DNA from 3 places in the Bacillus sp. DTU_2020_1000418_1_SI_GHA_SEK_038 genome. Region 3 is predicted to be linked to each of the others. Evidence: riboswitches for the same ligand, from Rfam matches in the RefSeq annotation. Region 3 holds a riboswitch; each other region holds the start of a gene.
The links. A riboswitch is a leader RNA that binds a small molecule or an ion and turns the genes downstream of it on or off. The one in region 3 is predicted to bind S-adenosylmethionine.
Positions count from the first base shown of each region.

Region 1: it holds a riboswitch for S-adenosylmethionine, as region 3 does, so the genes downstream of both, RRV45_RS18550 (methionine ABC transporter ATP-binding protein) here and RRV45_RS20060 (homoserine dehydrogenase) in region 3, are expected to answer to the same signal.
Region 2: it holds a riboswitch for S-adenosylmethionine, as region 3 does, so the genes downstream of both, metK (methionine adenosyltransferase) here and RRV45_RS20060 (homoserine dehydrogenase) in region 3, are expected to answer to the same signal.

Region 1 covers NZ_CP135435.1:3,701,333-3,711,865, reverse strand. The annotation lists gene RRV45_RS18555 (O-acetylhomoserine aminocarboxypropyltransferase/cysteine synthase family protein) at 114-1,430, shown strand; SAM riboswitch class I at 1,575-1,680, shown strand; gene RRV45_RS18550 (methionine ABC transporter ATP-binding protein) at 1,807-2,838, shown strand; gene RRV45_RS18545 (methionine ABC transporter permease) at 2,831-3,499, shown strand; gene RRV45_RS18540 (MetQ/NlpA family ABC transporter substrate-binding protein) at 3,512-4,375, shown strand; gene RRV45_RS18535 (hypothetical protein) at 4,623-4,817, shown strand; gene sufC (Fe-S cluster assembly ATPase SufC) at 5,146-5,931, shown strand; gene sufD (Fe-S cluster assembly protein SufD) at 5,950-7,257, shown strand; gene RRV45_RS18520 (cysteine desulfurase) at 7,257-8,486, shown strand; gene sufU (Fe-S cluster assembly sulfur transfer protein SufU) at 8,476-8,907, shown strand; gene sufB (Fe-S cluster assembly protein SufB) at 8,999-10,396, shown strand; gene RRV45_RS18505 (DUF72 domain-containing protein) at 10,502-10,533, shown strand, end outside.
Region 2 covers NZ_CP135435.1:3,490,854-3,501,386, reverse strand. The annotation lists gene RRV45_RS17470 (hydrolase) at 188-514, shown strand; gene RRV45_RS17465 (DUF6612 family protein) at 567-1,439, opposite strand; gene ytkD (RNA deprotection pyrophosphohydrolase) at 1,608-2,075, shown strand; gene RRV45_RS17455 (ABC transporter permease) at 2,139-2,948, opposite strand; gene RRV45_RS17450 (ABC transporter ATP-binding protein) at 2,926-3,705, opposite strand; gene RRV45_RS17445 (ABC transporter substrate-binding protein) at 3,729-4,727, opposite strand; gene RRV45_RS17440 (alpha/beta hydrolase family protein) at 5,028-5,801, shown strand; gene pckA (phosphoenolpyruvate carboxykinase (ATP)) at 5,895-7,481, opposite strand; gene RRV45_RS17430 (thiol-disulfide oxidoreductase DCC family protein) at 7,716-8,090, shown strand; SAM riboswitch class I at 8,185-8,378, shown strand; gene metK (methionine adenosyltransferase) at 8,562-9,761, shown strand; gene asnB (asparagine synthase (glutamine-hydrolyzing)) at 9,946-10,533, shown strand, end outside.
Region 3 covers NZ_CP135435.1:4,030,440-4,040,972, reverse strand. The annotation lists gene RRV45_RS20100 (thiamine pyrophosphate-binding protein) at 1-182, opposite strand, end outside; gene RRV45_RS20095 (helix-turn-helix domain-containing protein) at 427-972, shown strand; gene RRV45_RS20090 (hypothetical protein) at 2,342-2,599, opposite strand; gene RRV45_RS20085 (hypothetical protein) at 3,075-3,494, shown strand; gene RRV45_RS20080 (hypothetical protein) at 3,513-3,797, shown strand; gene RRV45_RS20075 (hypothetical protein) at 3,813-4,037, opposite strand; gene RRV45_RS20070 (hypothetical protein) at 4,136-4,294, shown strand; partial or broken gene RRV45_RS22150 (cache domain-containing protein) at 4,792-5,838, shown strand; gene RRV45_RS22145 (methyl-accepting chemotaxis protein) at 5,836-6,786, shown strand; gene RRV45_RS20060 (homoserine dehydrogenase) at 7,660-8,865, opposite strand; SAM riboswitch class I at 9,003-9,108, opposite strand; gene RRV45_RS20055 (hypothetical protein) at 9,250-9,501, shown strand; gene brnQ (branched-chain amino acid transport system II carrier protein) at 10,015-10,533, opposite strand, start outside.

The DNA of each region.
Region 1 (10,533 bases), 330 kb from region 3:
TGATATCAACCCTCTTCTTGCGAAGAGGGTTTTTTAAATTCTTCTTTTAAGCAAAAGGAATCAGCAAATCAAAAAAATGCAAACTATTGCAGATTAAAAAGGAGAGAAGAAACATGTCAGAAAAACAAAAAAACTATCGATTTGAAACATTAGGTGTACATGGGGGATTACAGCCGGATCCTGTAACAGGAGCAAGAGCTGTGCCAATTTACCAAAACAATGCTTACCAATTTAAAGACACGGAACATGCAGCTAATTTATTTGGCTTGAAGGAATCTGGGTACATTTATACTCGTATTCACAACCCAACTACTACAGTCTTTGAAGAAAGAGTTGCCCTGTTAGAAGGGGGAGTTGGTGCCTTAGCGGTTGCTAGCGGAATGGCCGCCATTACACTAGCGATTCTGAATATTGCTGAATCTGGGGATGAAATTGTTTCAGCCTCTAACCTATACGGGGGAACTTATAATCTGTTTGCTGTGACATTGCCGAAATACGGCATTAAAGTGAAATTTGTAGATCCCGAAGATCCTGAAAACTTCCGAAATGCCATTACGGAAAAAACGAAGGCTGTCTTTGCTGAAACGATTGGAAACCCAAGCTTAAAGGTGTTAGATATCGAAAAGGTAGCGGAAATCTCACATGAGAATGGGGTTCCACTAATTATTGATAATACATTCGCGACTCCATATTTATGCAGACCGATAGAATACGGAGCAGATATTGTCGTCCACTCCGCTACAAAATGGCTGCTGGGAAATGGAACAACAACTGGAGGAATCATTGTAGACGGCGGAAAGTTCGATTGGAATTCTCCTAAGTTCCCTGGATTCACTCAGCCAGACCCAAGCTACAATAACCTTGTGTATAGTGAGGCATTAGGTGCGGTTGCCTATATTATTAAAGCTAGAGTTCAACTTCTTAGAGACTTTGGTCCTGCATTAAGCCCGCAAAATGCCTTCCAATTTACACTTGGACTTGAAACACTTCATGTGCGGATGAAGGAGCATATTGCCAATACTAAGAAAGTAGTAGAGTACTTAGAAGCTCATCCAGCTATTAATTGGGTCCTGTATCCTGGAAGTGACAATCATCCGGATAAAGTATTAGCGGATAAGTATTTGCCGAAGGGCGCAGGTTCTGTAGTCGTATTTGGAATCGAAGGCGGAAGAGAAGCAGGAGCGGCTTTCATTAATAATCTTGAGCTGTGGGCACATGTTGCAAACGTTGGCGATGCGAAAAGCTTAGTTATTCACCCGGCAAGTACAACGCATCAGCAGCTTGATACAGAAGGGCTGAAGGCTGCAGGTGTTCCTGAGGATCTAGTTCGTCTATCAATCGGAATTGAAAATGCTGAGGACCTTATTGAAGATTTAGAGCAAGCAATTGAGGCAGCAACAGGGATTGCCTCGCTATTAGTAAAAGAATAATTAATTAAGGTTTTTTCATGAGTAAAAAGATATATAATTCCAAATTTTTACCGTTGACGCTATCTTTATCCCATGATACGATATCAATCGTGAATATAAGAATGCTTAATTAAAGTAAAGTGTTAATTGAATATAGATGTAATGCTCTTATCAAGAGAGGTGGAGGGATGTGCCCGATGAAACCCGGCAACCGTCATTTTATGAAATGGTGCCAATTCACACAAAGCAGATTTGCTTTGGAAGATGAGGGGAAGGATAAATTCATTATGCCTTTCTGCTCATAACAGAAAGGCATTTTTCTTTTTTATAGCATTACTATTTCTCTTTATTCATCTATTATGATATTGTAAATGGGATTTAGAGAGGGTGAGCAATTATGATCTCAATCAAAAATGTACAAAAGATATATGCTTCTAAGCAGGGTCAAGTCACCGCAGTAGACAACGTTAATTTAGAAGTTAACGAGGGAGAAATCTTTGGTGTTATTGGCTATAGCGGTGCTGGGAAAAGTACATTAATCCGCATGCTAAATGGACTTGAAATACCATCAAGCGGAAATGTTGTTGTAGCTAATAATGAAGTTTCACATATAAAAGGCAAGAACTTAAGGAAAGCTAGACAGGATATCAGTATGATATTCCAGCATTTCAACCTGCTTTGGTCTAGAACTGTTCGGCAAAATATTGCATTTCCACTTGAAATTGCGGGTGTTGCCAAAGAGGAACGATTAAAACGTGTGGATGAACTCATTAAGCTTGTTGGTCTCGATGGAAGAGAGGATGCTTATCCCTCTCAGCTGAGCGGAGGGCAAAAACAGCGTGTCGGAATTGCCAGAGCATTGGCAAACAACCCGAAAGTGTTGTTATGTGACGAAGCCACATCTGCATTAGATCCAGAAACAACTAATTCCATCCTAGAATTATTAGTGGATATTAATGAGCGTCTAGGTTTAACGATTGTGCTCATCACACATGAAATGCAGGTTATCCGTAAAATCTGTCATCGCGTGGCTGTAATGGAAGAGGGAAGAATTGTCGAGCTGGGACCAGTTATCGATGTGTTCAAAAATCCGCAGCAGCAAATTACAAAGCGCTTCGTTCATCAAATAACAGAGTCTGATCCAGATGAAACGAAGGAAACGATTGAACAAATTACTCAATTATATCCACACGGGCAAATTGTCCAATTAAGCTTTGTTGGTAAGTCCGTTGAGCAGCCGTTAATAACGAATCTAATTCGTGATTTTAATATAACCGTTAATATTCTTCACGGGAAAATATCACAAACGCAAAACGGTTCTTATGGAACACTTTTTATCCATTTAGATGGGGAGAAGCCTGAAATTTTAAAAGCAATTGATTTCATCAAGGCCAAGCAGGTCGGGGTGGAGGTGATTTCGAATGCTTAGTGAATGGTTTCCGAATGTTAAATGGGATAAGATGTGGGAAGCAACTGTAGAAACATTATATATGACGAGCATTTCGGTCATTGCTACTTTCATTCTTGGCATTATTCTAGGTCTATTACTTTTTCTAACTTCGAAGGGCAATATTTGGGAGAATAATTTTATTAATAAAATTATCAGTGCTATTGTTAACATTTTTAGATCCATTCCCTTCCTAATCTTAATTGTGCTATTAATTCCATTTACTATTTTCTTAATTGGGTCGATGATAGGTGAAAATGCGGCACTACCTGCACTAATCATTGGGGCAGCGCCATTTTATGCAAGAATGGTAGAAATTGGGTTAAGGGAAATTGATAAAGGTGTTATTGAAGCAGCCAAATCAATGGGTGCCAAAACAAGCACAATTATCTTTAAGGTCCTATTACCAGAATCGATGCCTGCACTCGTTTCAGGGATTACCGTTACGGCAATTGCTTTAGTAGGTTATACCGCGATGGCTGGTGTTATCGGTGCTGGCGGTCTTGGGAACTTGGCTTATCTGGAAGGTTTCCAAAGAACGAGAAATGACGTAACGCTTATGGCAACAATCATTATTTTGATCATTGTATTTATCATCCAATTTATTGGTGATTTAATAACAAATAAATTAGACAAACGATAAGGGGAGATTAAAATGAAAAAAACATGGTTATCACTTTTACTAACATTTGCTTTAGTACTTGTGCTTGCTGCATGTGGTACAAAAAATGAAGAAAAAGACAGCGGCAATGCAAGTGATGCAGGGAAAGACGAGAAAACAGAAGAAGTAAAAACATTAAAAGTTGGAGCTTCCAATGTTCCGCATGCTGAAATTCTTGAAGAAGCAAAGCCTCTTTTAAAAGAAAAAGGGTTTGATTTAGAAATTATCCCATTCCAGGATTATGTTCTACCTAACAAAGCTTTAGAATCAAAAGAAATTGATGCAAACTACTTCCAGCATATTCCGTATCTTGAGCTGCAAATTAAAGAAAATAACTATGATTTTGTTAATGCAGGCGGAGTTCATATTGAGCCAATGGGTGTTTATTCTAAAAAATATAAAGATCTAAGTGAACTTCCTGAAAATGCACATATTATTATTAGTAACTCAGTAGCTGACCACGGCCGTGTCCTTGCTATTCTTGAAGCTGAAGGTCTTTTAAAGTTAAAAGAAGGCGTTGATAAATCTGCAGCTACAATCGAAGACATTGTTGAAAATCCAAAGAATGTTCAATTTGATACAGATTATGAGCCTTCATTATTACCGCAAATTTTCAACAACAATGAAGGTGATGCTGTTGTCATTAACTCAAACTTCGCGATTGACGCAGGCTTAAATCCATTAGAGGATTCAATTGCTATCGAAGGCAGTGAGTCCCCATATGTAAATATTATTACTGTACGTAATGGTGATGAAAATACTGATGCTATTAAAGCTCTTTTAGAAGTCCTTCACTCTGAGGATATTAAAAACTTTATTCTTGAGAAATATGAGGGTGCAGTTGTTCCTGCATTCTAATAATAAATGTAATTGGAAAAAACTCGCTGATAGGCGAGTTTTTTTATTGCTTATTTTTGAAAAAATGAACGGATAATAAAATTAAAGCGTATGACCACAATATTTTAAGTATGAAAAGGATGTAAGCGTTTTAATCGCCGCCTATCAACTATTTTCGATAAAAATTTCTTGATTTTGCCTTTTGTATTTCGGGAAATATCGGTGTAAAATCTTAACGTGAATTATAAATCCGTGAAAGATGAAAGGATTGGTTTTTATTAACCAGCTGCATTTAAATTATACGAGCTGTATGGAGAAAGCAATGCGCGGTGCCCATGGAGTCGGATATGCATTGTATAGCCAAAAACACGATGTAAGACTGAAGGTTGAAAAAAAGCGTCAGGAAGAATATGTAAAGAGTCAGCGCATGCTCGCAGATTTTGAAAGAAAGATTCATTCTTAGATTAAAACATATATTAATGAAGAAAAGGGGGGTCAGTATTTGTTGCTGATCCTCTTTTTTTACAAATAAGTGCGAAAAAGCATGGCAATTTCATTTGTACATGAACATAATGGTTAAGGGTAACATTAATAAGTGGAATCGAAAAATAGTAGTTCTTTCACCTTAAAAAATAGTATTAGGTTTACACCATCTAGAGAGTGTTAACTGATTGAAAGAGTTGCTAATACTTTTCATTTGTTATAAGATTGTAATGAGAATAAAATGAGAATAGAGGGTTGCGGCACTTTGCCGTAAGATAAAATCTTCTTTTATTGATGGAGGTATTGTAATGGCAGGTTCTAAATTAACAATTAATGATCTTCATGTTGAGATTGAAGGCAAAGAAATATTAAAAGGGGTAAACCTTGAAATTAAGGGCGGAGAAATCCACGCTGTCATGGGACCTAACGGAACGGGTAAATCTACACTTTCCTCTGCAATTATGGGTCATCCAAAATATGAAGTAACAAAAGGAAGCGTTACTTTAGATGATGAAGATGTTCTTGAAATGGAAGTAGATGAGCGTGCACGTGCAGGCCTATTCTTAGCTATGCAATATCCTAGTGAGATTAATGGTGTGACGAATGCAGACTTTTTACGTTCAGCTATTAATAGCCGTCAAGAAGAGGGAAATGAAATTTCTTTAATGAAGTTCATTCGTAAAATGGACAGCCAAATGGAATTCCTTGAAATGGATCCGGATATGGCACAGCGTTATTTAAATGAAGGATTCTCTGGCGGAGAAAAGAAACGTAATGAAATTCTTCAGCTTATGATGCTAGAGCCTAAGATTGCTATCTTAGACGAAATCGATTCAGGTCTTGATATTGACGCATTAAAGGTTGTTTCTAATGGAATCAATAAAATGCGTGGAGAAGATTTCGGCTGCTTAATTATTACACACTACCAACGTCTTCTGAACTACATCACTCCAGACTTTGTACATGTTATGATGCAAGGACGCATTGTAAAATCAGGAGGTCCTGAGCTAGCACAGCGCCTTGAGGCAGAAGGTTATGACTGGATTAAGCAAGAGCTAGGTATTGAAGATGAAACGGTTGGCCAAGAAGCGTAATTGTTAGGAGGATCCTTTATGTCGACAGAAACAAAATTATTTGGTAAGGAGTATGTAAGCTCCTTCTCAAAAGATATGGGTGAACCAGCATGGCTGACAGAGTTTCGCTTGCAAGCCCTTGAAAACTCTGAAAATCTGCCAATGCCAAAACCTGATAAAACGAGTATAAAAAACTGGAACTTAACACAGTTTGAGCAGCATATTGTAGGCAGTGAAGACTACACTTCTTTAAATGAGCTTCCGGAAGATGTGAAAACATTAATTGAGCTTGAAGCTGCTGAACAAAATTTATATATTCAGCGTAACAATAGACCAACATATATTTCTGTTTCAAAAGAACTGCAGGATAAGGGTGTTATTTTCACTGACATCTTTACAGCAGCGAGAGAGCATAGTGATTTACTCCAAAAATATTTTATGACTGAAGGCGTTAAAGCAGATGAGCATAAGTTGACTGCTTTACATGCAGCTTTAGTGAATGGCGGAGTTTTCCTATACGTGCCAAAAAATGTCGAGGTTGCCAAACCAATTCAGGCAGTTTTTGTTCATGATAATGAAAAGGCAACTCTTTTCAATCACGTGATTGTTGTTGCTGAGGATAATAGCTCTGTTACTTATGTTGAAAACTATGTATCCACTATGGAAGCAGCTAGCGGGGTATTTAATATCGTAACGGAGGTTCTAGCTAAATCTGGTGCCAAGGTTCAATATGGTGCAGTTGATACACTAGCTAAAGGATTAACTGGATATGTAAACCGCCGTGGTGTTGCTGGAAGAGATGCTCGTATTGATTGGGCTCTTGGATTAATGAATGATAGCAATACGATCTATGAAAATGTAACAAACTTAATGGGCGATGGTTCATTCGGAGATACGAAAACAGTTGTAGTTGGTCGAGGAGATCAAACGCAAAACTTTACAACAAGCATTGTTCATTTTGGAAAAAATACAGAAGGCTTTATCTTAAAGCATGGTGTGATGAAGGACTCTGCTACATCCATCTTTAACGGAATTGGAAAAATTGAGCACGGTGCATCTAAATCTAATGCAGTACAAGAATCTCGCGTTCTTATGCTGAATGAAAAGGCTCGCGGAGATGCGAACCCAATTTTATTAATCGATGAAGATGATGTAACAGCTGGACACGCAGCATCTGTCGGACGTGTAGATCCGCTTCAACTCTATTATTTAATGAGCCGCGGAATTCCAAAGGCTGAAGCAGAGCGTCTTGTCATTCATGGATTCCTTGCACCGGTTGTAAATGCACTTCCGATTGAGGGAGTTAGCAAGCAACTTGTGGAAGTAATCGAAAGGAAAGTAAGATAATGAATATCCAGGATATTCGCAAACAATTTCCAATATTACATCAGGAAGTCAATGGGAACCCGCTTGTTTATCTGGACAGTGCTGCTACATCACAGAAGCCTGTTCAGGTTATTGAAGCGGTAGATAAATATTATCGTGAATATAACTCTAATGTACACAGAGGCGTTCATACGCTTGGAACGAGAGCAACTGACGGCTTTGAAGGTGCTAGAGAAAAGGTACGTAAATTTATCAATGCGAAATCAACGGAAGAAATTATTTTTACTAGAGGAACAACAACAGCCCTTAACTTAGTTGCTTCAAGCTATGCTAGAGCAAACCTTAAAGAGGGCGATGAAATTGTTATCTCCTATATGGAGCATCATAGTAATATCATTCCTTGGCAGCAAGTAGCGAAACATACAGGTGCCATTTTGAAGTATATACCTCTTCAGGAGGATGAAACGATTTCTCTAGAAGATGTGAGAGAGCTCGTTACAAGTAATACGAAGATTGTATCGATTATGCATGTTTCCAATGTACTTGGTGTTGTGAATCCAGTTAAGGAAATTGCGAAAATTGCTCATGAAAATGGGGCAGTCATGGTTGTGGATGGCGCACAAAGTGCACCACATTTAAAAGTGGATGTGCAAGATTTAGATTGTGATTTCTTTGCATTATCAGGACATAAAATGTGTGGCCCTACAGGTATTGGCGTCCTTTATGGCAAAAAACAATTTCTTGAGAACATGGAACCGATTGAATTTGGCGGGGAAATGATTGATTTTGTCGGATTATACGAATCAACTTGGAAGGAACTCCCTTGGAAGTTCGAAGGCGGTACGCCGATTATCGCTGGAGCAATTGGATTAGGGGCTGCCATTGATTTTCTGCAAGAGATTGGTTTAGATCATATTGAGGCTCATGAGCATAAGCTTGCAGCTTATGCATTGGAAAAAATGTCACAGGTTGAAGGCATCACGATTTACGGTCCGAAAGAAGTATCGAAGCGTACGGGTGTTGTAACTTTTAACCTTGATGATGTTCATCCACATGACGTTGCCACTGTATTGGATGCTGAAGGAATTGCTGTCCGTGCTGGCCATCATTGTGCACAGCCGCTAATGAAATGGCTGAAAGCTTCGGCGACAGCGCGAGCAAGCTTCTATCTGTACAATACAGAAGAAGAGATTGATAAGCTTGTTAAAGGGCTTGTCAAAACAAAGGAGTATTTCAGCGATGTCTTCTAATAATTTAGATACTCTATACAGACAAGTAATCATGGACCATTACAAAAATCCCCGTAATAGAGGGATCCTAGAAGATGATAGCCTAACGATTAATATGAATAACCCGACATGCGGGGACCGAATTCAGTTAACGTTAAAGTTAGATGAGGGAAAAGTAGTGGATGCAAAATTTGAAGGGGAAGGCTGCTCGATTTCCATGTCTTCTGCTTCCATGATGACTCAAGCAATAAAAGGCTTAAATATTGATGATGCATTGAAGCTTTCAGAGGTTTTCTCACATATTATGCAGGGAAAAGAATATGATGTTGATTTAGACCTCGGGGATATCGAAGCGTTGCAGGGTGTTGCCAAATTTCCGGCACGAATTAAATGTGCAACCTTAGCGTGGAAGGCCATGGAAAAAGGCCTAAAAGAGAATTGAAATAGCTATTAAACAAGATGTCTTGGGCTTAAAATATATTTGTAATAGGGGAATCTACCTCTCCTATTGCAATGAATGGAGGAATACGACGATGGCAAAAAAGATGCCTGAAATCGGCGATTATAAATATGGTTTTGCCGACAAAGACGTTTCCATTTTCCGATCAAAACGCGGTTTGACGAAAGAAATTGTTGAAGAAATTTCAAAAATGAAGGAAGAGCCACAATGGATGCTTGACTTCCGTTTGAAATCATTAGAGCATTTCTACAACATGCCTATGCCGCAATGGGGCGGAGATTTAGCGTCATTAAACTTTGATGAAATTACGTATTATGTTAAACCATCTGAAAAAACTGAGCGTTCTTGGGATGAAGTTCCTGAAGAAATCAAGCAAACGTTTGATAAGCTTGGAATTCCAGAAGCGGAACAAAAGTATTTAGCAGGGGTTTCTGCTCAATACGAATCAGAGGTTGTTTACCATAACATGCAGGAAGATCTTGTAGCACAAGGGATCGTATTTAAAGATACGGATTCCGCTTTACGTGAAAATGAAGACATCTTCCGTGAGCATTGGGCGAAGGTTATTCCTCCAACAGACAATAAGTTTGCGGCTCTAAACTCTGCTGTTTGGTCAGGCGGATCTTTCATCTACGTTCCTAAAGGAATTAAGGTTGAAACGCCATTACAGGCTTATTTCCGTATCAACTCTGAAAACATGGGTCAGTTTGAGCGTACTTTAATCATTGTGGATGAAGGCGCACATGTTCACTATGTAGAGGGCTGTACAGCTCCTGTTTATACAACAAACTCTCTTCACAGTGCTGTTGTAGAAATCATCATTAAGAAGGATGCGTATTGCCGCTATACAACGATCCAGAACTGGGCAAACAACGTGTATAACCTTGTGACAAAGCGTGCTGTTTGTGAAGCGAATGCCACAATGGAATGGATTGATGGAAATATCGGTTCCAAATTAACGATGAAATACCCAGCAGTTATTTTAAAAGGAGAAGGCGCTCGTGGAATGACACTTTCCATCGCATTAGCAGGCAAAGGTCAGCACCAAGACGCAGGAGCAAAAATGATTCACCTTGCTCCAAACACTTCTTCAACAATCGTATCGAAATCGATCTCTAAACAGGGCGGTAAAGTAACATACCGCGGAATCGTTCAATTCGGCCGTAAAGCTGATGGCGCACGTGCCAATATCGAGTGTGATACGTTAATTATGGATAATCAATCAACTTCTGATACAATTCCATACAATGAAATCATGAACGATAACATCTCTTTAGAGCACGAAGCAAAGGTTTCTAAAGTGTCTGAAGAACAATTATTCTATCTCATGAGCCGCGGTATTTCCGAGGAAGAAGCAACTGAAATGATCGTAATGGGCTTCATCGAGCCATTTACGAAAGAGCTTCCAATGGAATATGCGGTTGAAATGAACAGATTGATTAAGTTCGAAATGGAAGGTTCAATTGGTTAATATATGAATAGGAAAATCCGCTTGCCAATTTGGTGAGCGGATTTTTTAAAACTAAATTGTCTTAGCTCAAAATATGCTAATATGTTTCTGAAGGAGGTGTTCCCTATGATTCTAATCGGAGTAGCAGGATGGGGAGA
Region 2 (10,533 bases), 540 kb from region 3:
TGATGATAAAAATATTCTATATTTGTCATTAAGGTTCCTTTTTTTTTAACATAATATGTGACTTTACAAAGAATAATGTTTTTCGTCATTATTTTTAAATTGAATATGGAAAAGATAAGAATGAATATATGCGTATGGCACCAGCCGGTCGCTATTTTATCATAAGGGGTTGACTAGATTGAATGAAATGAAGAAAACGTATTATATAAAGGTTAGTACTGGCGAAATTACACAAAGTGCAACTGATTCGGCTTGGGACTTTAAAATAGAGGCAACAGACGAGGAGATTATTTCATTGCGGGAGTTCTTTGATTACAATTATTCAAATGAATGGAAAAACTTCTTCAGAGCTCATGTTCCTTTCGTAGAATATCATAATGATAAAGAAAATGATGCTTATGATGAGACAATGAGAAAAGTATTTGGAATGATTTATCAGCTAGGAGATGAAGAAGCAAAGAGCCATATTAAAAGCATGGGGATTTTAGATGAAACTCACGATCAAAGCTTTTAATTGAAAGGTCAGACCCTTCACTTTACGTGCTTGGGTCTGACAAAAATTATGTTTACATCGCCAGTTCAACGGCTGAATCAATCACTTCCTGAGGTACAGTAATGGCATCTACGTTATTGTGGTTTGAATATTGGCCGTTCATTTTTTGATTCATGATAATGGTTTGGTCTTCAACTGTCAATTCCATTTCCATATTCATATCGAGAGCAACTGGTAAAAATGATTCTTTATCGATAAGAAATTTATATTCTACGGCGTTAATATTCATGCTGTTCATAAGATCCTCTTGTGCCATTTCAGGAGGAAGTGCTTCTGCAGCTGTTTCTTTAATAAAATCATTAAATTTATCACCGGAAGCTTTTAAATTTAAGATATAATTTTTTGAATCTTGCTCAAAAGTAAAATCCTCTACAAATTGCTGTAATTTCTTAAGCTCTTCTCCAGGATTCGATTGCTTTCCTGACATTTGCAGGAATACATCTGTCATCTCTTGTGGAAACTTCATCCATTGCTTCCCAGACGGTTCAAAAAAGAACATGCCATCCTCAGTAAAATAGCTTTCTGTTTCAAATTCTTCTCCTGTATCCCCTAAAGACATTGTCATTTTTTGATAGAAGGCCATTGGATCTTGTACAACATCCATTTCAATCACTGATTGAGTTTGCATATTCATCTCCTCTTGGTCAGAAGTCATATCTTGATCGAGATTCATTTTTACAGAGAAGCTTTCCAGATTATTAGAGGCTTCTGTTGATTTTTCGAGAACTTCTTCTAATGTTAATTGGGATGGCTTTTCAGCAGCTGCAGGGGTTTCGTTGTTTTTTGCAGGTTCATTAACAGGCTCAGCAGTCTGATTACATGCAGCAAGCATGAAAATCAGGAGAAAGCCCGTAAAAATGGACAATGATTTTTTCAAAATAGACACTCCCTTTTTGTTATTCACCTATTATATACGGGAAACTTCGCCAGTGGTTTCAATAAAATGAATATTCATACTTTATTCACATTATTATCCAACAGGTATATGAAATTAGTAACAGAAACTAGATTCGAGATATAATTTAAAAATAGAAATTTATTAGAGGAGGATTATATGGAAATTTTTACAGATGCGAATGGCGGAACAGTGAAGCTTTCCTTTGGTCGTCATACATTTAATAAGCAGCCAGCACATGTTCTAGTCATTTGTAAAATGGGTGATAACTGGCTTCTAACTAATCACTCCAAAAGAGGCTTAGAGTTTCCAGGGGGGAAAGTGGAACAGGGAGAATCTCTCGAGGAGGCTGCCAGAAGAGAAGTACTTGAAGAAACGGGAGCAACGATTAATAAACTGCAATTTATCGGAGAATATGAAGTTACAGACAAGGATAGTTCATTCGTAAAAGCTATTTTTTATGCAGCCATAGATAAATTGGAAAGCAAAGAACATTATTTTGAAACTGATGGTCCTGTATTGATTGAGGGGGATCTTGTAACATTAAGATGGAATCCTCAGTTTAGCTTCATCATGAAGGACCGTGTCATTGAGAAAAGTATATTGAAGATAGCGGAATTACTATAATTTAAACACGTCATTTGATAAAAAGAAAGAAAAGCTCATAAGAGAAGCGTTTATATGCTTTTCTTATGAGCCATTTTTTATTAACTTTCTCTCCAGCAGTTCAACGAGCTGGTACATGACGGTTGCAAAGATAGCGATGACAAGGAGAGAAAGCATTACAAGAGTGAAGTTGAATACTTGGAATCCATAGATAATCATATAGCCAAGACCTTTAGAGGAGACGAGGAATTCTCCGACAATGACACCAACCCAGGATAAGCCAACGTTGACTTTCAAGGTTGAAATAATGACAGGGAAGGATGCGGGCAAAATCGATTCTTTAAAAACCTGGAGCCTTGTGGCACCAAACGTTTGCAAAACCTTTATATAGTTAGGGTCTACTTCTTTAAACGCAGTATATACAACAATGGTTGTGATGATGATGGAAATGATCGCACCCATAGCGACAATTGACGTGAAGCCAGGACCCAAAGCAACGATTAGTATTGGACCAAGGGCCACTTTTGGCATGGAATTGAGAATGACTAAATACGGGTCAAGTATTTTGGAAAGCATAGGAGACCACCACAGCAAAGCAGCAAGAAGTGTTCCAATTAAGGTACCAAGGATGAAACCAAATATTGTTTCGGATAATGTATAGCTTAAATCGATGAATAATGTTCCGTCCTGAATTTTGGCCAGGAGCAAGCCCCATACTTTTGAGGGGGAACTAAATATTAATGGGTCCACCCACTGTTTTTGACTGGCAAGCTCCCATCCAGAGAAAAAGACAATAAAAATAATGAGCTGGTAAAAACGGACCCATTTCTTTTCGCGTTTCAATGATTTCAGATACTTTTCGTGAAGGAGATCAACGTTTGTCTGCAGGCTCAAGGGACTCCAGCTCCTTCCAAACAGTTTGAAAAATACTTGAATAAGTTTCATGGTTGCGTGCGTTGAATGGGGTCTCATCTCGAAGTCCTTTAGGCATTGTAAAGACTTTGTGAAGCTTTCCCGGTCTTGAGGAAAAAAGGAAAATTCGATCACTCATAGAGATGGCTTCCCCTATGTCATGTGTGACCAGAATGGCTGTTTTTCCGAAAAATTTAAGCGTATTCGAGACAAGGTCCTCAAGCTTTAATTTTGTTTGATAATCTAAAGCGGAAAAGGGTTCGTCAAGCATGAGAAGCTTAGGTTCAGTTGCTAAAGTTCTGACAAGTGCAACCCTTTGTCTCATTCCTCCTGACAGCTGCTTTGGATATTGATTTTCTACACCTCTAAGCCCCATCTGTTCAAGTAAGGATAAAGCATACGCTTTTTTGGTGGCATCAAGCTGATTACTGATCTTTAAACCAAGCAAAATATTTTCTTCAATCGACTTCCATGGAAAAAGATAATCCTGTTGAAGCATATAGCCAATGCTCTGGCCTGTCGTTTCAACCTTTTTGCCTTCAAGAATGACAGAACCTTCTGTTGGCTTTAGCAGGCCTGCAATAATCGAAAGCAAGGTTGTTTTTCCGCATCCGCTTGGACCTAGAAAGGAAACAAATTCTCCCTCCCCGACAGTAAGCGAAACATCGGAGAGGGCTGTTGTGGCGGAGTTTTTCGTGAAATACGTATGTTGTATACCATGAACGTTTAAGAAATCCATACAAGCCCTCCATTTATTTTTACCTATTTTTTCATGACACCTTCTGCAATTTCCGTGTTTACAAGATTATTGTAATCTACTCGTTTAGGCAGCTCGCCAGCCTCTTCCATAATGTTTTGCAAGTTATCCCATTCTTTATTATCTAAGATTGGGTCGGTTGCATAGGAGCCCTGGCTCTTATAGCGCTCGACAACCATTTCAATAATATCGATCTCTGTGTTATCGAAGAAGCCTTTAATAACCTCAGCCGTTTCCTTGGCGCTGTGCGTATCCACCCATTGCTGGGCCTTATAAACCGCTCTAGTAAATTTCTCAACAGTTTCTTTATTATCGTTAATGTAGCTCTGTTTTGTCATGAAAGTAGTATATGGAATGTGCCCAGACTCTGTTCCGAAAGAGGCGACAATATAACCTTTTCCTTCTTTTTCAAACACGCTTGCTGTTGGTTCGAAAAGCTGGACAAATTCACCTGTACCGGAAGCAAAAGTAGGAGCAATATTAGCGAAATCCACATTTTGAATCAAATCTAAATCTTGATGAGGATCAATACCATGCTTTTTCAAAACAAATTCCCCAGCCATTTGCGGCATACCGCCTTTACGCTGACCTAGGAAGGTCGTTCCCTTTAACATATCCCATGAAAAGTTCTCAATCTTGTTTCGCGATACTAGAAATGTTCCATCTGTCTGCGTGAGCTGTGCGAAGTTTATGACTGGATCATTGGAGCCTTGAGCAGAAACGTAAATCGATGTCTCTGATCCGACAAGAGCCACATCAATGCTGTCTGATAGAAGAGCGGTCATCGTTTTATCCCCGCCAGCTGTCGTTGTAAGCGTAACATTTAGCCCTTCTTCCTCAAAAAAACCTTTTTCAATTGCTACATATTGTGGTGCATAGAAAATGGAACGAGTTACTTCACCGATCCGAACATTTTGAACTTCATCCTTTCCGCATGCTGCCAATGGTATAATTAGAATGGAAATGATCAGAAGTGAAAAACTAATTTTTAGCCACTTTTTCATAGATAGGACCTCCCGAAATAGGAAAATTATAAGCTTTTAAGCCTACATTATCGTATGAGTGTGCAAAAAATGTGTGAATGCCTATATGAAAAATTTATTGGGTGAAAGCTGCGAAAAATTAGTTGGTTGTTTCGATTTGCCCTTTTCGTTTATCGGTCACTTTTGACTAGATATCGGTCAGATTTCAAATATATCGGCCACTTATGTCCAAATATCGGTCAGATTTTGAATATATCGGTCATTTCAAAATTTCCGAGGTAGAATAGCATAGAAATCTTATAATTAAAGGAGTTGAGCCACATGATAAGTAAACAGAAATTTCCTTCCCCACATCCGAAAATTGAATTATCCATTATCACTTATTTATCAGGAAAACTGAAAGTTAAAGGCCTGCTTGCAGAACCGAAGGATGAAGGTATTTATGATGGGTTTCTATATTTGCGTGGGGGCATAAAAAGTGTTGGACAGGTACGTCCTGGTCGAATTGTTCAGTTTGCCTCGGAAGGGTTTATTGTCTTTGCTCCATTTTATCGAGGGAACCATGGAGGGGAGGGTAATGAAGATTTTGCTGGTGAAGATCGAGAGGACGCCTTTTCAGCTTTCAAACTATTGCAATCCCATCCGCGTATTAAGGACATACATATTTTTGGCTTTTCAAGAGGAGGCGTTATGGCTTTATTAACGGCCATTCAATTTCCAGAGACAAAATCGCTTGTTACCTGGGGTGGAGTTAGTGATATGTTCCTAACCTATGTGGAGAGAGAGGACTTGCGGAGAATGATGAAAAGGGTTATTGGTGGAACCCCAACGAAATTTCCGGAAAGATATGAATCCCGGACACCGCTTTTTCAATTGGAAAAGCTTGAGACCCCGACATTAATCATTCACGGTGAACAGGATCATAATGTCTCCGTTGAACATGCTTACAGGCTTGAGAAAAGATTAAGATCATTAGGAAAGGAAGTAGAAAGCTGGTATTTTCGAGAGTTTACACATTTTTTTCCACCAGCTGTAAATCGGAGAGTTGTAAGGGATTTAACAAATTGGATGAAAAGCCAGCAAGAAAGGTCTTAATATAAGTGAAACTTCAAAAAGTGGGGGTCTTACCGCCCGTTAATTTGCGATAAAAAGGGTGTCCACTCGGGACACCCTAATTTTTATACTATATTAAGCAATTGGTCCGCCCTGTTCTTCGATTTCAGCAGAAACGTTTGAGAATTTTTTGAAGTTTTCACGGAATTTAGAAGCTAATTCCTTTGCTTTTTCATCGTAAGCTGCTTGGTCAGCCCATGTTTTGCTTGGCTGAAGAACTTCATCAGGAACACCTGGAACATGTAAAGGAATTTCAAGACCGAAGATTTCGTCTTTAATCGTCTCTACATTATTTAATTCGCCTTCTAGAGCGGATTGTACCATAGCACGAGTGTAAGCAAGCTTCATACGGTTACCAACGCCATATTCGCCGCCAGTCCAGCCGGTATTTACAAGGAATACTTTTGCATTATGCTCATCAATTTTCTTGCCAAGCATTTCAGCATACTCTGTTGCAGGAAGCGGAAGGAATGGTGAACCAAAGCATGTTGAGAATGTTGCTTGTGGTGAAGTAATTCCGCGCTCTGTACCAGCAAGCTTTGACGTATATCCGCTTAGGAAGTGGTACATCGCTTGCTCTTTTGATAATTTAGCGATTGGAGGCAATACGCCAAATGCATCAGCTGTTAAAAATACAATTGTATTCGGATGACCAGCAATGCTCGGGTCAACGATATTATCGATTGCTTGCAGCGGGTATGCAGCACGAGTATTTTCAGTTAGGGTGTTGTCATCATAATCAGCAACACGAGATTCGCTGTTAATTACAACATTTTCAAGCACAGAACCGAAACGGATTGCATCAAAAATTTGCGGTTCTTTCTCGCGAGTTAACCCAATGGTTTTTGCATAGCATCCACCTTCAATATTGAATACGCCATTAGGAGACCACCCGTGCTCGTCATCACCGATAAGACGGCGATTAGGGTCAGCAGATAATGTTGTTTTACCAGTTCCTGAAAGTCCGAAGAATAGTGCTACATCTCCTTCTAGACCAACGTTTGCAGAGCAGTGCATTGGTAATATTCCGTTTTCTGGCAATAAATAGTTCATAACAGAGAATATAGACTTTTTAATTTCGCCAGCATATTCTGTTCCGCCAATTAATACGGTACGGCGTTCGAAGGAAACAATAATGAATGTTTCAGAATTTGTGCCATCTACAGCTGGGTCCGCCTTAAAATTTGGAGCGGAAATAACTGTGAATTCTGCCTGATGATCTAATAAATCCTCATCTGTTGGGCGAATGAAAAGCTGATGAGCAAATAAATTATGCCAAGCATATTCATTAATAACTTGAATGGGAAGGCGATGTTTTTTGTCAGCACCGGCGAATCCTTTAAATACAAAAACTTCATCTTTCTCTTTTAAATAGGTTATTACCTTATCATATAGGCTAGAAAATGCCTCTTCTGAAATTGGCTGATTGACATTTCCCCAATCCACTTTATCTTTCGAAGAAGCTTCTTCAACAATATATTTATCTTTAGGGGAACGTCCTGTATATTTTCCGGTAGTTGCACAAACTGCACCAGTCGAAGTGAGTGAACCTTCTTTACGATTTAATACCTTTTCCACAAGCTGCGGAACAGATAATTGTACTTGAATATTATTTCCCTTTAATAATTCAGTTAATTTATTCGGAATGCTAACAGAGTTCATCTGAAGAATACCTTCCTTTTACATTAAATTTATGAAAGACATTTCAATTTACGAATAGTATAACACATTTGGATGATTAATCTATACTAATTGTGGTTTTTTTCATTAAATATTTTTCTCTGTTTGAACAATAATAACTTCGATTAATGCAGAAGCTCGTTATGTACCACACCAATTTTATAGAGATAAAATATGTTAAACTAACATATAATTATATGATGGGGGTGGTGTTAGGTGAAAACGATTGCATTATACGATGAAACATGCAGTTTATGCAAGGAATCTAAACGATTTTTTGAAAAAATTGATTTTTTTCAAAAAATTAGCTGGGTTTCATTACAGGAATATGAAAGAAACGGCCATCCATTACTGTTCGATAAAATCAGCTTACGAAGAGAGCTTCATATTATTTCTTCCAGTGGAAAAGTCCGTAAAGGCTTTGATGCAGTGAGATATATACTCTTGCTTTCTCCTCCATTAAACCTATTAGGATTATGTTTATTTCTTCCTGGGATGTCGTTTGCAGGTAATCCTATATATAAATGGATAGCTAAGAATAGACATAAGTTTTTAAGGAAAAAATGCGACAATGGCAGTTGTTCCTTATGATGTACATGGACACAAAAAAAACACCAAAATTAATTAAGAATTTTATTGACTTCTTTTTATATATTAAGTTATGATTTATCCTTGAACGGATACTCTCTTATCCCGAGCTGGCGGAGGGACAGGCCCGATGAAGCCCAGCAACCTGCTATTAGAATTAACTTTATTTTAGTTGATTAAAGTTAAGCCTCCGGCGGATGCCTTAGATTTTTTGGCGTAAATATGCCAAGGCAAATTTGATTAGCAAAGGTGCTAACCTGACGCAAGGATTTATTCCTTGAACGATAAGAGTGAAAGGCGCGAATCGATTTGCTTCAACCTTTTCACATGGATGAAAAGGTTTTTTATTTTGCAATTTGATGAATGGCTTTCGAAAAGCCAGCACGCTTTATAATAAAAACTCCAAATTTATTTCATACTACTTAGGGAATGAGTTCCGTATCAAATGTTTTTATATAAAGGAGGAACATCAGCATGTCAACAAAACGTCGTTTGTTTACATCTGAATCAGTTACTGAAGGTCATCCGGATAAAATTTGTGACCAAATCTCTGATGCCATTTTAGATGCCATTTTAGCACAGGATGCAAATGCACGTGTAGCTGCAGAAACGTCAGTTACAACAGGTTTAGTTCTAATTGCAGGAGAAATCACTACATCTTCTTATGTAGATATTCCAAAAATCGTTCGTGAAACTGTCAAAGAGATTGGCTACACTCGTGCCAAATACGGTTTTGACTCAGAAACTTGTGCGGTATTAACTTCTATTGATGAGCAATCACCAGATATTGCGATGGGGGTTGACCAAGCTTTAGAAGCTCGTGAAGGCCAAATGACTGATGAAGAAATTGAAGCAATTGGTGCAGGTGACCAAGGTTTAATGTTCGGGTTTGCATGTAACGAAACAAAAGAGCTTATGCCGCTTCCGATTTCCTTATCTCATAAATTAGCTCGCCGTTTAACTGAAGTTCGTAAAGAAGAAATCCTTCCTTACCTTCGTCCAGACGGAAAAACACAAGTAACTGTAGAATATGATGAAAATAACAAGCCTGTACGCATTGACACCATTGTTATTTCTACTCAACATCATCCTGAAATTAGCTTAGAGCAAATTCAGCGTAATATTAAAGAGCATGTCATCAATCCAGTTGTTCCTAAAGAACTAATTGATGAGAATACAAAATACTTTATCAACCCTACAGGCCGTTTCGTAATTGGCGGACCACAAGGGGATGCTGGCTTAACTGGCCGCAAAATTATTGTTGATACTTACGGTGGATACGCTCGTCACGGCGGTGGAGCATTCTCTGGAAAGGATCCTACAAAGGTTGACCGTTCCGCTGCTTATGCCGCTCGTTATGTGGCAAAAAACATCGTTGCTGCGGGTCTAGCTGATAAAGTTGAAGTTCAGCTTGCTTATGCAATCGGAGTAGCACAGCCGGTATCTATTTCAATTGATACTTTCGGAACAGGTAAAGTAGAAGAAGACGTGTTAGTTGACTTAGTTCGCAAAAACTTTGATCTTCGTCCAGCTGGCATTATTAATATGCTAAACCTGCGCCGTCCTATTTATAAGCAAACTGCTGCTTACGGTCATTTCGGACGCACCGATATCGATCTTCCTTGGGAGCGTACAGATAAAGCAGATGCATTACGTGCAGAGGCTTTAAAATAATATTAATAGAGCGGAAGCTACATTTTTGATGTAACTTCCGCTTTTTTTATTCGTCTTATGTTAAAGATGATTTTAAATTTCTATTCTTCCCCATTCCTTACAAACACCTTCCTCTATTTCTCTAATCAATAAACTAATAAATTAGCACTCATCATCTAAAAAAGTGTAAATGGGTGATAAATGAATGAGCGGCTTTAGTGGATTTGTAAAACGAAAAAATGACAATGTAGATACCTTGAAAAGTGAATCAAGTTTTTATGACGGTGAGCATGTTATTTTCCATTATTTAAGGTGTGATGAGAAACCTTGTCCCTATCAACATGACCGATATTGGATTGTATTTACTGGAGAAATTACTAATATAAATGAGCTTAAAGGTGAACTTTCTGAATGTGCAAATTCTGTTCAGGAGATATTATTAATCTTATACAGACAATTAAAAGCAAAAATAGTGGAAAAGCTCCGTGGATTGTATGCTCTTGTTATTTGGGATGATCAGGATAAGGTTCTGTTTGGTGCCAGAGATCCTTTTGGGATTAAACCTTTTTACTATTATGAAGGAGTTGAAGGGATATACTTTTCCACTGAAAAGAAAAGCATTTTAGAAATTATTCAAATTGAAGTATTGAATAAAGATGCTTTACAGCAATATTTAACCTATCAGTTTGTCCCGGAGCCAGATACGATGACAGATGAGATCCGAAAGCTTGAGCCTGGGCATTATTTTATAAAGAAAATCGATACCCCGATGGAGATTATTTGCTATTGGAAA
Region 3 (10,533 bases):
CGTGCATATGTGTCGGCCATATAAGTAGCGTGTCGTTCATCTCTACACTGGATATATTTAATCTGGTCACTATGGGCCTCTATTGCATTATGAAAAGTCATACTTGTATCACCAGGCACCCCGAATATTACATCCACATCATTAGCGATTAAAATTTTTACGATAGCATCTGCTGCTCTCATGTAAACAATCCCTCCGTTAAAATATTCAGATTTTATTGAATGTTTTATCTTTAAGATTGAATTTATAATAAAAATATTAAGTAGTCAACAAATTTATTAAATATTTATAAAAAAAATTTAGTGCCACTTAATTTTTGTTGCTACCTTTTAAAAAAATTAAATGACATTTTTAGAGAATATGGTATTATACAAGTAAAATAAGATAAGGATTCATTATTACATTTCGATATAAAAGGAGTTTTGTATGGAGAAGAATATTGGAAAACTACTTAAAGATTTACGATATAAAAAAGGATTAACGTTAAAGGATTTGGCTGATAAATCAGGACTTTCCACAAGCTTTTTATCCCAGGTGGAAAATTCTAAATCCTCCATTACTCTTCAATCGTTATCAAAAATTTCCGATGCGCTAGAAGTGAGTAGAAGTTACTTTTTCCCTGAACCCGAGCCGCCAAGCTTTGTACGAAAGAAATCGAAGGGCGACCTCACTTTAAATCAGTCAAACTTTATTTACCAAAGTCTATCAAATGGATTGCCAACACCTTTATTTGAGCCCATGCTAGTTGTGTTACTCCCGAATAATCAGAAGGTAACCTCATCAACTCATGAAGGACAGGAGTTTGTCTATGTACTAGAAGGAAATCTCACACTAGTTCACGGAGAAGATGAATATGAACTAGAACCAGGGGACAGCTTTCACATGGACTCAACAACCCCACACACTTGGTTCAACAAAACCAATCAGGTTGTAAGACTCATTTATGTTTTTTCATCTTTGACTAAGATGTAAAAAGCTGAGAATACAGTGCAGTCAATGTAGGTCATCTACCTAATAGCGGAAGAGAGAATTATTGGGGAAATGTATAAAGAAGGGGATATCAAGCACTCTATGACTGTTCATGGAGATCGTTTGAGTCGCCTTCTTTTCAATTTGGAGAAAATAATTTAGGTCTGCCAATAAGTGGGGAAATCAAAGTTTTATCTTTTAAACAGGACAATTTTCCTGAAAAAATAAAAGCCTAGATTAATAGGCTTTTAACGAAAAATATTAATAGTAGCTACCGTTTAGAAATCATTTTGTATCCTTTTTTACTAGTTTTTACGAAACCTAAAATTTGAATTATTTCATCCCCGAAAGGTAAAGGATCTGGTAAGAAAAAGTTAATACCTAATAAAATTATTTTTCCGGGTACCGGTAGAGCCCACGTTAAAAAAGCTAACAGCACGATCAGTATATATAACATAAATTAACCTCCTGCACAAAGGTATTTTATCATAATTAATTATCGAATGTTTTATTAATATGTGGTTCTTGTTGAAAGTCGCTATAAAATTTTATAAATAACCTAATGATCTGTAATTACTCCAATCCATGCGCCTTTTTCCCGGAGAAATCGAATTTATTTGTGAAAATACAAGATTTGTTTGCGAAACTTCGGAGTTTATTTGCGAAACGATTCGATTTGTTTGCGAAACCACCTCACTTGTTTGCGAACCTTATGAAGTTTCATCAAGGAATGGATTTTTACGAGTAAAAATGGTTCTTTTTCTCTCTTATTTGCGAAAATACTGGCGTTGTTTGCGAAACTTCGGAGTTTATTTGCGAAACGATTGAATTTGTTTGCGAAACCACCTCGCTTGTTTGCGAACCTTGATGAAACTTCACCAAGGAATGGATTCTGACGAGTAAAAATGTTTCTTTTTCTCTCTTATTTGTGAAAATACAGGCGTTGTTTGCGAAACATGGGAGTTTATTTGCGAAACGATTCAATTTATTTGCGAAACCACCTCATTTAATTGCGATCTGATGAAACTTCACAATGAATGGTTCTTAGTCTCCGGACTGAAGATGTCTCCATGCGGCATAATTTGGCATACAAATGAATTCAGCTCAACCGTAAAGTTTGATCGCTAATTACTATTGTTCAATTGGGTGATAAACCTTTCAACCCCGATTAAATCTTATCTAAAATGGGAGTTTACTAGGCTAGTTTTTTGGGGATTCATCAAAACCTGTCCAAAAAAGCTAGTTTACTGGACAGGTTCTAATCAATTAATCTAAACCTGCCCAAAATCTTATTTTCTAGACAGGCTCTGCTATTACGTTTGTTCTAACGAATGTGTGCCATCGCTAATTAAAAAAAGACAGCAGGTGAGGACTACTTAAATAAAGGGTCATCATTAAAAGGATCCACTTCATCATTCTCATCGATTATTCTTTCACACTTCGGACAGGAAATATACGTATCGGTCGTATGGAAGCCCACATAGCCATGGGTCATTTCTTGTATGTCCCATATCGTTTGCCACGCGATCTCAAATGTGTAATTGCAAGGTTTGCAGTAAAATGAACAGGTTCCAAAGTCCTCTGTTTGCTTCCTTTTCTTGTGTTTGGTTTTTCTTTTTTTACTCATCATTGACTCTCCAGTGATTGTTTTAATAAATGATATTTTTGAGATATTACATGTTATTTCGTACGTTTTGCAGTCCATTTTTCAAATTCTGTTTCGCTATTACCATAATAACAAAGAGGGATATTCGAGAAATAACGAAAATGGGTAAAAAGGTGATTTTGTAAGCTAAAACTTAATATTGCATTTCGGTGGTAAAAGGAAATAGTTTATGATAATTGAACGCGTTTTGATAAGGAGGCGTCTCAAATGGTAATTATGAAAGGTTCAATGACGAGGTTTCCTATAAAAAGTATCATTTCGGGGAAGGCGGAGCGGATTAACTGAAAGTGGTTAGGCACATCACTTTTTCGCCGATTTTACCTAATATAACGTATAATGGGAACAAAAGTCACTTTCAAAGCAAAGTGACTTTTGTTTAGTATTATAAATGGTGCCCACTAAAGTGAGGGGTATCTTCCCCCAAAAGGAGTGTAAGAAAATGAGATTTTTAAAATTTTTAATGATAACGGTTATTTTGCTAGGGGCCATAGGCTATGGTGTTTATCATTTTGGTACTAAAGTGGCTTCGGATGAACTCGTGTCGACTATTTCCTCTGAGCTTGAGAACAGTGGGGAAATAGAGGAGATTAAGAAGACAATTGAAAGTGATCCTGATTTAAAGTCCTTCATAGAAGAGGCTGAAACGGCTGACAGCAGCAAATTGCCTTTTACGACAAAACAAGAGGCTACAAAGGTTCTCATTAAAAAAGTTGGCATCTCTGAACTGAATGATATTCGAGTACAAGTGCAAGAAGGGACCATTTCAAAAGAAGAAATCCTTCAGGAGATTCAGGGGAAATTAACAGACGAAGAAATCCTGGCATTAAAGGTGATTGCCTATAAAGAGCTATATAAATAGAGAAAAAGAGGTGAAATCATGAACAAGCCTTTTGCGGCTGTAGGCTGCTTTTTCATAGCTATTGCCGCGTTTTTGTACGCTTCGAAACATATAACGGCTGCTATTATGTCTTCGTACATCAATACGCCAGAGGTTACTTATTTTGAAGGGGCACACCAATTAATTGGCTTTGGGATGAATTTCTGGATATTTGCTTCATTTTTGGCGGGAGTGTGCTTTTTCCTTGTTGGGATTTGGCCTAGTGTTCAGAGGTTGAATCAAACTAGAAATAGCAAAAATTCAATGGGAAAAGATTTAAATTAGGAGAAGACGCCTTCGTTACAGAAAGCCGCGATTTCTAATCTTATCTATCCGAACCTGGCGGACACCAGCGCCGTTATATGTGACAAAATGGGTTAATTCCTTATGTTTGCGGACATAGGTGACGCTATTTTGTAAAAAAGCAGTGATTTCTTTGTGTTTTTTCGTAAATAGCGCATTCTGTGTCCGCTTAGCCCCTGAAATTGGGGCATTTAATGAAAATAACGAACCTGATGTCCACATTCATTTCTTCAAGATAATCTCCTTTTCAATCCATGTACTAATTCCTGTTGCCAATGGAATACTAAAAATGCAGTAACACAACTAAGGAGGAATTCCGAATGGATGAAAGACCAATTGAGGTAACAGGGAATCAGCTTGACGTGCGAAATACCATAACAGGCCCTGACGAAGGGAAGGGATCCTTTCCTAGACGTCCTCAAAATGTAGAAATTCAAAAGAAAGATTCAAAACCGATGCTGAGGTATCCGCTTGGTTAATAAAAGGAGCTTGTGAATTGATAGGTCAAGGTTGGTTTGATTCCTTGACCTTATTGGTTAAAGAAAGGGCTGTTGGACAAAGTTCAATCCACTGAGATCAGGCCTGGCGGACACCAGTGCCGCTATTTGTGATAAAACGGGCTAATTCCTTATGTTTGCGGTCATAGAATCCGCTATTTTGTAAAATAGCTGTGATTTTTAAGTGTTTTTCATAAATAACGTACTCCGTGTCCGCTTAGCCCCCAAATTAGGGACATTTAATGAAAATAACGGTCCTAATGTCCGCATTACTGTAATTTATTGTTTTTAAAGTTTTCTCCCTACTATCGAAATTACTTCTAATCCCTCTATAGTTTTTTCACCCAATCTCCAATCCACCGGACGCATCCCTTATCAATTTTTTGAAAAATGTTAACTATCTTAATTAAAAGTAAAGTGGGTTTTATGTGGTAAAGTGTAAAAGGTAAAATTTATTATATCAGGGGGAGTCAGTAGTTATGTTTAAATCTATAAAGGGGAAGTTGATTGCTCTTTTTGTCATTCTTTTAGCTTTGACAGTGTTGGCTGTTAGTGTTTTTGTTGATCATCAAACAAAAAGTTCAATAGAAAAAAGTGTAGTTGAGCAAACAAATAGTATTGTTGCCGAAATGGCACACTCCCTTCAACTGGCTATGAGCCAACATGAATTGGGCATGAAATTTGTGGCTGATTCAAGGGAAGTGGAGGATTATATGGAACTGTCCGGAACAGCGGAAAAAATAGATGCTGAAAATGAATTAGACAGAAATTTACATAACTTTTTAGATAAATATAAAGATGTAACTTCTATTTACGTAGCAACTCCAAAGAAAGACTTGCAGATTATGCCTAAGGCTGATTTAGGGGATGATTTTGATCCGACCTCAAAGGGCTGGTATAAACTCGCGGTAGAAAATCCGGGTCAAGCCGTTTGGAGTGAGCCATATATTGATTCAGCTACGAAGGAGCTTGTAGTCACGTCATCCTATGCCATTGAAAAAGGTGGCGGCATTGTTGGCGTGATTGGCCTAGATATGAAATTGACAGCTATTACAAAAATAGTTGAAGAGGCTAAAATTGGCTATAACGGATATTCATTTGTTTTTTCTAAGGAGGGCGTAGCCATTGTCCACCCGGAAAAACAAGGTGAAAACTTAATGGACCAGCCTTATATTAAAAAGATGTACAACGAAGCTGCTGGTGTTTCTTCATATAGTGATGAAGGTGAAAACAAGCTGTTAGTTTATAATACAATTCCAAGTACATCTTGGAAAATAGGAGCCGCCTTTACATACGATGATCTGTTAGTAAGTGCAAAACAGATTAGAATGAATATTTTTATTATCTCGTTAGTCGCTTTGTTGATTGCTAGCGCTGTTACATACTTTGTGGCGTCAAGAATTACGAAGCCAATTATTTCTTTAAAACAAGCTGTCAATCGAATGGCTAATGGGGATTTAACCGTATCAGCAGCCGTTACGACAAATGATGAGATTGGTGAATTAAGTTCGCAGTTCAATCATATGTTAGGCAACATGAAATCGGTATTAATGTTCGTGAACTACTCAGTGAATAATGTGAAGGAATCGGCCGAAAGCTTAAGTGCCATATCAGAGGAAACGAATGCATCCAGTGAGGAAATTGCGGCGGCCATTACTGAAGTAGCCAAGGGTGCCACAACTGCGGCACAAGAGGCGGAGGCGGCTAATCAATTATCCGAACATTTAAGTAATAAAATTAATGAAATTAGTGCACATGCCACAGACATGACTAATCTAGCAGAAAAAGCGGATGAAATGAATCAGTCGGGTATTCACCAAGTAAATCATTTAAAGGGTTCATTTACTGAATCACATAAATACCTTGATTCAATGGAAGAAGTCATTCATGATCTTGAGGAAAAAATTCAACAAATTGAGCTCGTGATTAAAACGATTACCGACATTAGCTCTCAAACAAACCTGCTTGCATTAAATGCTAGCATTGAAGCCGCACGAGCGGGTGAACATGGCAAGGGATTTGCTGTTGTTGCTGAGGAGGTTAGAAAGCTAGCTGAACAATCGGTAGTGGCAACAGATGAAGTGAAACAGACGATTACAACCATCCAGAGTGGAGCACTTCTTGCTGTTGAATCCATGAACAAAACGAAGGAAAACTTCTCCCAGCAGGCAGATGCCGTCAACACAACAGAGTCAAGCTTCCATTCTATTTCGGAAATTGTCGAGAAATTAAGGCAGTCGATTTTCCAAGTTCATGATGAAATGGACCATATTGCCGTAGGGAAAGCGGACGTTCTAAACAGTATTCATTCAATGGCTGCGATGGCTGAGCAATCAGCGGCCGCCTGTGAAGAAGTCAGTGCCTCAACGGACGAGCAGGTCACAGCCATTCAGTCCGTAGCCGAATCAGCAGAACAATTGACAGAACTGAGTGACGAGCTTCAAAAGGCAGTGGCTAAATTTAAGCTGGAGTAGGTAGGGTACAGGGATAGTCACTCTTTGAAAAGATTTTGTTGGGGAACTTTGTAAATCGCATACTAATTAGATGGCCAAATCGGATACTGATTTGGCCTTATTTTTTTAGCATTAACATCGAATAAAAATAAGGCACCTGAAATAAATCTCCTTGTCTATCTGAGCTTGGCGGACAGCAGTTCCGTTATATGCGGTAAAAGGGGCTAATACTGTATGCTTGAGGACATAGGTTCCGTTATTCGCTAAAAAAGCACCGGTTTCCTTATGTTTTTTCGTAAATAACGCACTCGGTGTCCGCTTAGCCCTTCAATTAGCGCCATTTAATGAAAATAACGGATTCACAATGTCCGCATTAATTTCTCTCACTACACAAATACAAAGTCTTCAATTATTATTTTACAAACTTGTATCTATTCTATATGTTTATTAATTTTTCCCTATATAATCGAAACTACTTCCTTTGAGTAGTCTCTTATTTTATAAAGATAAAAATGTTCTTAATCAAACGATTGATTAAACAGCCGAAAACGCTTGCCGCACAAGGGCTGTAGGCACTTTAATTAGACGTTTGATTAATATGTATGTTCGTATTGGTTTCCCATTCCCAAAATCCTGGGGAAGGGTGTTAATCAAACGCTTGATTAAACAGCCTCAAACGCTTGCCGCACAAGGGCTGTAGGCACTTTAATTAAAACGTTTGATTAATATGTATGTTCGTACTTGGCTTCCATTCCCAACAACCTGCTGTGATTGGCTGACAAACTTTCAACTCCTCTGTCAAAGTGTTATTTCATCTCACTAAACAAGAAAAAATTTAAGGAGGAAATGAATAAACTTTTTTCCTCCTGTTTTTCATTCAAAATTCATCTATTGCTAACTCAAAACCACTTCCCTAAACGCCACCTCTCCCAGAATTTGATAGACATGTACATTCGGCAAATGAATAGCATACATGGTCTCCTCTGGTGCCCGGACGATTAGCACGTTCGGATGAATTCTTTCAATCACTTGTATAGGGGTTGGCAGAGTCGTGGCATTTACATCCCCACCGATTGCCCAAAAAGAAAGAGTAGAAGCCTCATTTCCTTCTAGGTTTTGTTCGGTATATGGCCGAGTTACGCTTTTTGTATGAATATGTGCCAAGTCCTCGATCATCGCGCTTGCTGTTGGAAGCATTCCTGCTCCCGGGCCTTGTAGGCTAATATTCCCAACAATATCCCCATTAATGGAAACAGCATTTTGGACACCTTCCACATGGTAAAAGGGATGCTGTTCATTCACAAGCACAGGCTTTACGGTGCATAGAATTCCACTAGCAGTCCGTTCAATCGAAGCGACATGCTTAAACCGAAAGCCTAATGATGAAAAAACTTCAATTTGTTCGGGTGTGATTCCCCGAATTCCCTCTCTGATCGACTCATCCCAGTTCGGCGCCTCCCCAAATGCAAGCTCACTTAAGATCACCGCTTTGTAGAAGGCGTCATAGCCGTCTACATCATTTGTCGGATCCGCTTCGGCATAGCCTTTTTCCTGAGCCAGCTTCAATGCTGATGCAAATGGTAAGTTTTCTTCTCTCATCTTTGTCAAAATAAAATTAGATGTGCCGTTAAGAATACCCTGGACTTTTTCGATGTTGTTGACATTTAGCAATTGCTTTAGTGTTTGGATCACAGGAATCCCGCCAGCGACCGTTGCTTCAAAGCCGAGTGAAACACCATATTCACTTGCTAAATGTTTTAATTGCCCGCCATGATGGGCAAACATTTCCTTGTTCGCCGTAATGACATGACAGCCCCGTTTAATCGCCTGCTGCAAGTAGGAAAAGCATGGCTCTTTTCCAACAATGGCATCAATCACAACATCAAGCTGCTCTAGTGTAATGATTTTTTCGAAATCGTCTGTTAAAAGAACATCTTCATCCGGATTAGTGTGTTTATTAATATTTTTCACAAGAATTCCAACAATCTTCACTTCTTTTCCAAAAAGGGCTTGGAGCTTCTTCTGATGTGATTTTACGGTCTGATAGACACCCTTCCCAACAGTGCCGTATCCTAATAATGCAATATGAATGGCTGACATGTATTCATTCCTCCTGTTATTGTTTTTCGATTTGTTAACTGGTGAGCGGGCAACCCCACAGGTGAAAAAATAAAAAACCCCCTCTGCATATAAAGACAGAAGGGGAGCAAGAATGAAATTACAAAATCCGTTCCACCTTCTCATCTTCGGAATGTGATCATTCCTCTGAAATTGGCACCGTGCATGCGAATGCTGGTTGCCGAGGCTTCGCAGGGTCAGTCCCTCCACCTCTCTTGATAAGAAGATTAGCAATTATGAAATTATTTATAATCATATAGATTAAATGGAGCAACGTCAATACTTTAATTGGTTTGGCAATCGAATATGATTTGTAGAATATCTTTTTTTTCCGTGTATAATAGGTTAATAAAAGGAGGGATTTCAATGGCAAAAAAAATTGAGGGTATTGAAGCTGTAATCATAAAAAAAATACTAAATAAAAAGTCGAAAGCAGTAATAGATGTTGAAGGGGAAGTTTTTGTTATACAAAGATTAAAAGAAGATACGATTTTATCGGATATTGAAACAGACATTGAGCTAAAAGATATGCTTGAAAGAGCAGATAAAGATATATTGAATGGGAGACTTTATTCCTCAGATGAGTTATTGGAAGCAATTGAGAAGGGTGATATTTAAGTGGAATTGAAATGGACAGCAGAAGCAAGGAGCAGCTTCGCTCGAATAAATAGCCCCTATTTTAGTTCTATTGAGACAAAAGATTATAAAAAAAGATTGTTGATTAATATTCAAAATAAAATACTTTCGATTATGGAGTCTACGCCAGCGAATGAGCCCGAATGGCAAGGAAACTATAGGATTCTAGTCGATAAATATAAAGTGTACTATTCTTTTTCAAAGGATAGGAGAACTTGCTATATAAAAGGTTTTAAGCATCAACACCAGCTATGAAAATCCTCATAATCTCTACGTGTCTATCACCTCTCGAATAATCTTATTTCACAGTCATGTTTCACTTATCGTTTTGGATGACCATATAAAAATCTAAGCTTGATAGTTGATAATGCTGCAAGAGCCTATAAAAATGCGATCATCCCACTCGTCACCAATAGTATATTTCATGTTCCTGTCGATAAGAAAACCCCCTTCATAACAGAAGGAGGTACTCTATCGATAAAAATAAATGAGGTCCTAACTAGCCATCTCAATCATCGCGTCAGTTTCTTTCCTCGATTTAGCTACAATCAAGCCGATTACAAATCCGATAAGGCCTGTGATAATCCAGCCGGCGCCATTTTCAAATAAGGGGATGAATCCGAAGATATTGTTAATAGCTTCCGGTGCAATAATGCCATCCTTTAGAGCATCAAGAATGGCAACAAACCCAACGCCGATCATTGTTCCAATATAAACGGATTGATGACCTTTAAACAAATTATTTGTAAAGATTAAAACGATTAAAGCAATGGCTAAAGGATAGAGTAATAGTAAAATAGGTGATGCCATTGTCAAAATTTTGTTGAGACCAAAGTTTGTAATGATTAAGCTTAAAATGGAAAAGAGAATTAGCCACTTTTTATAAGAAATAGAAGGAACAATTCTTTCGAAATATTCGGAAACAGCTGCTAAACAGGCTACATTTGTTGTGACCCCAGTTAAGAATATAATAGTTCCGATGATATAAATTCCGATCTGCCCGAATAAAACTTT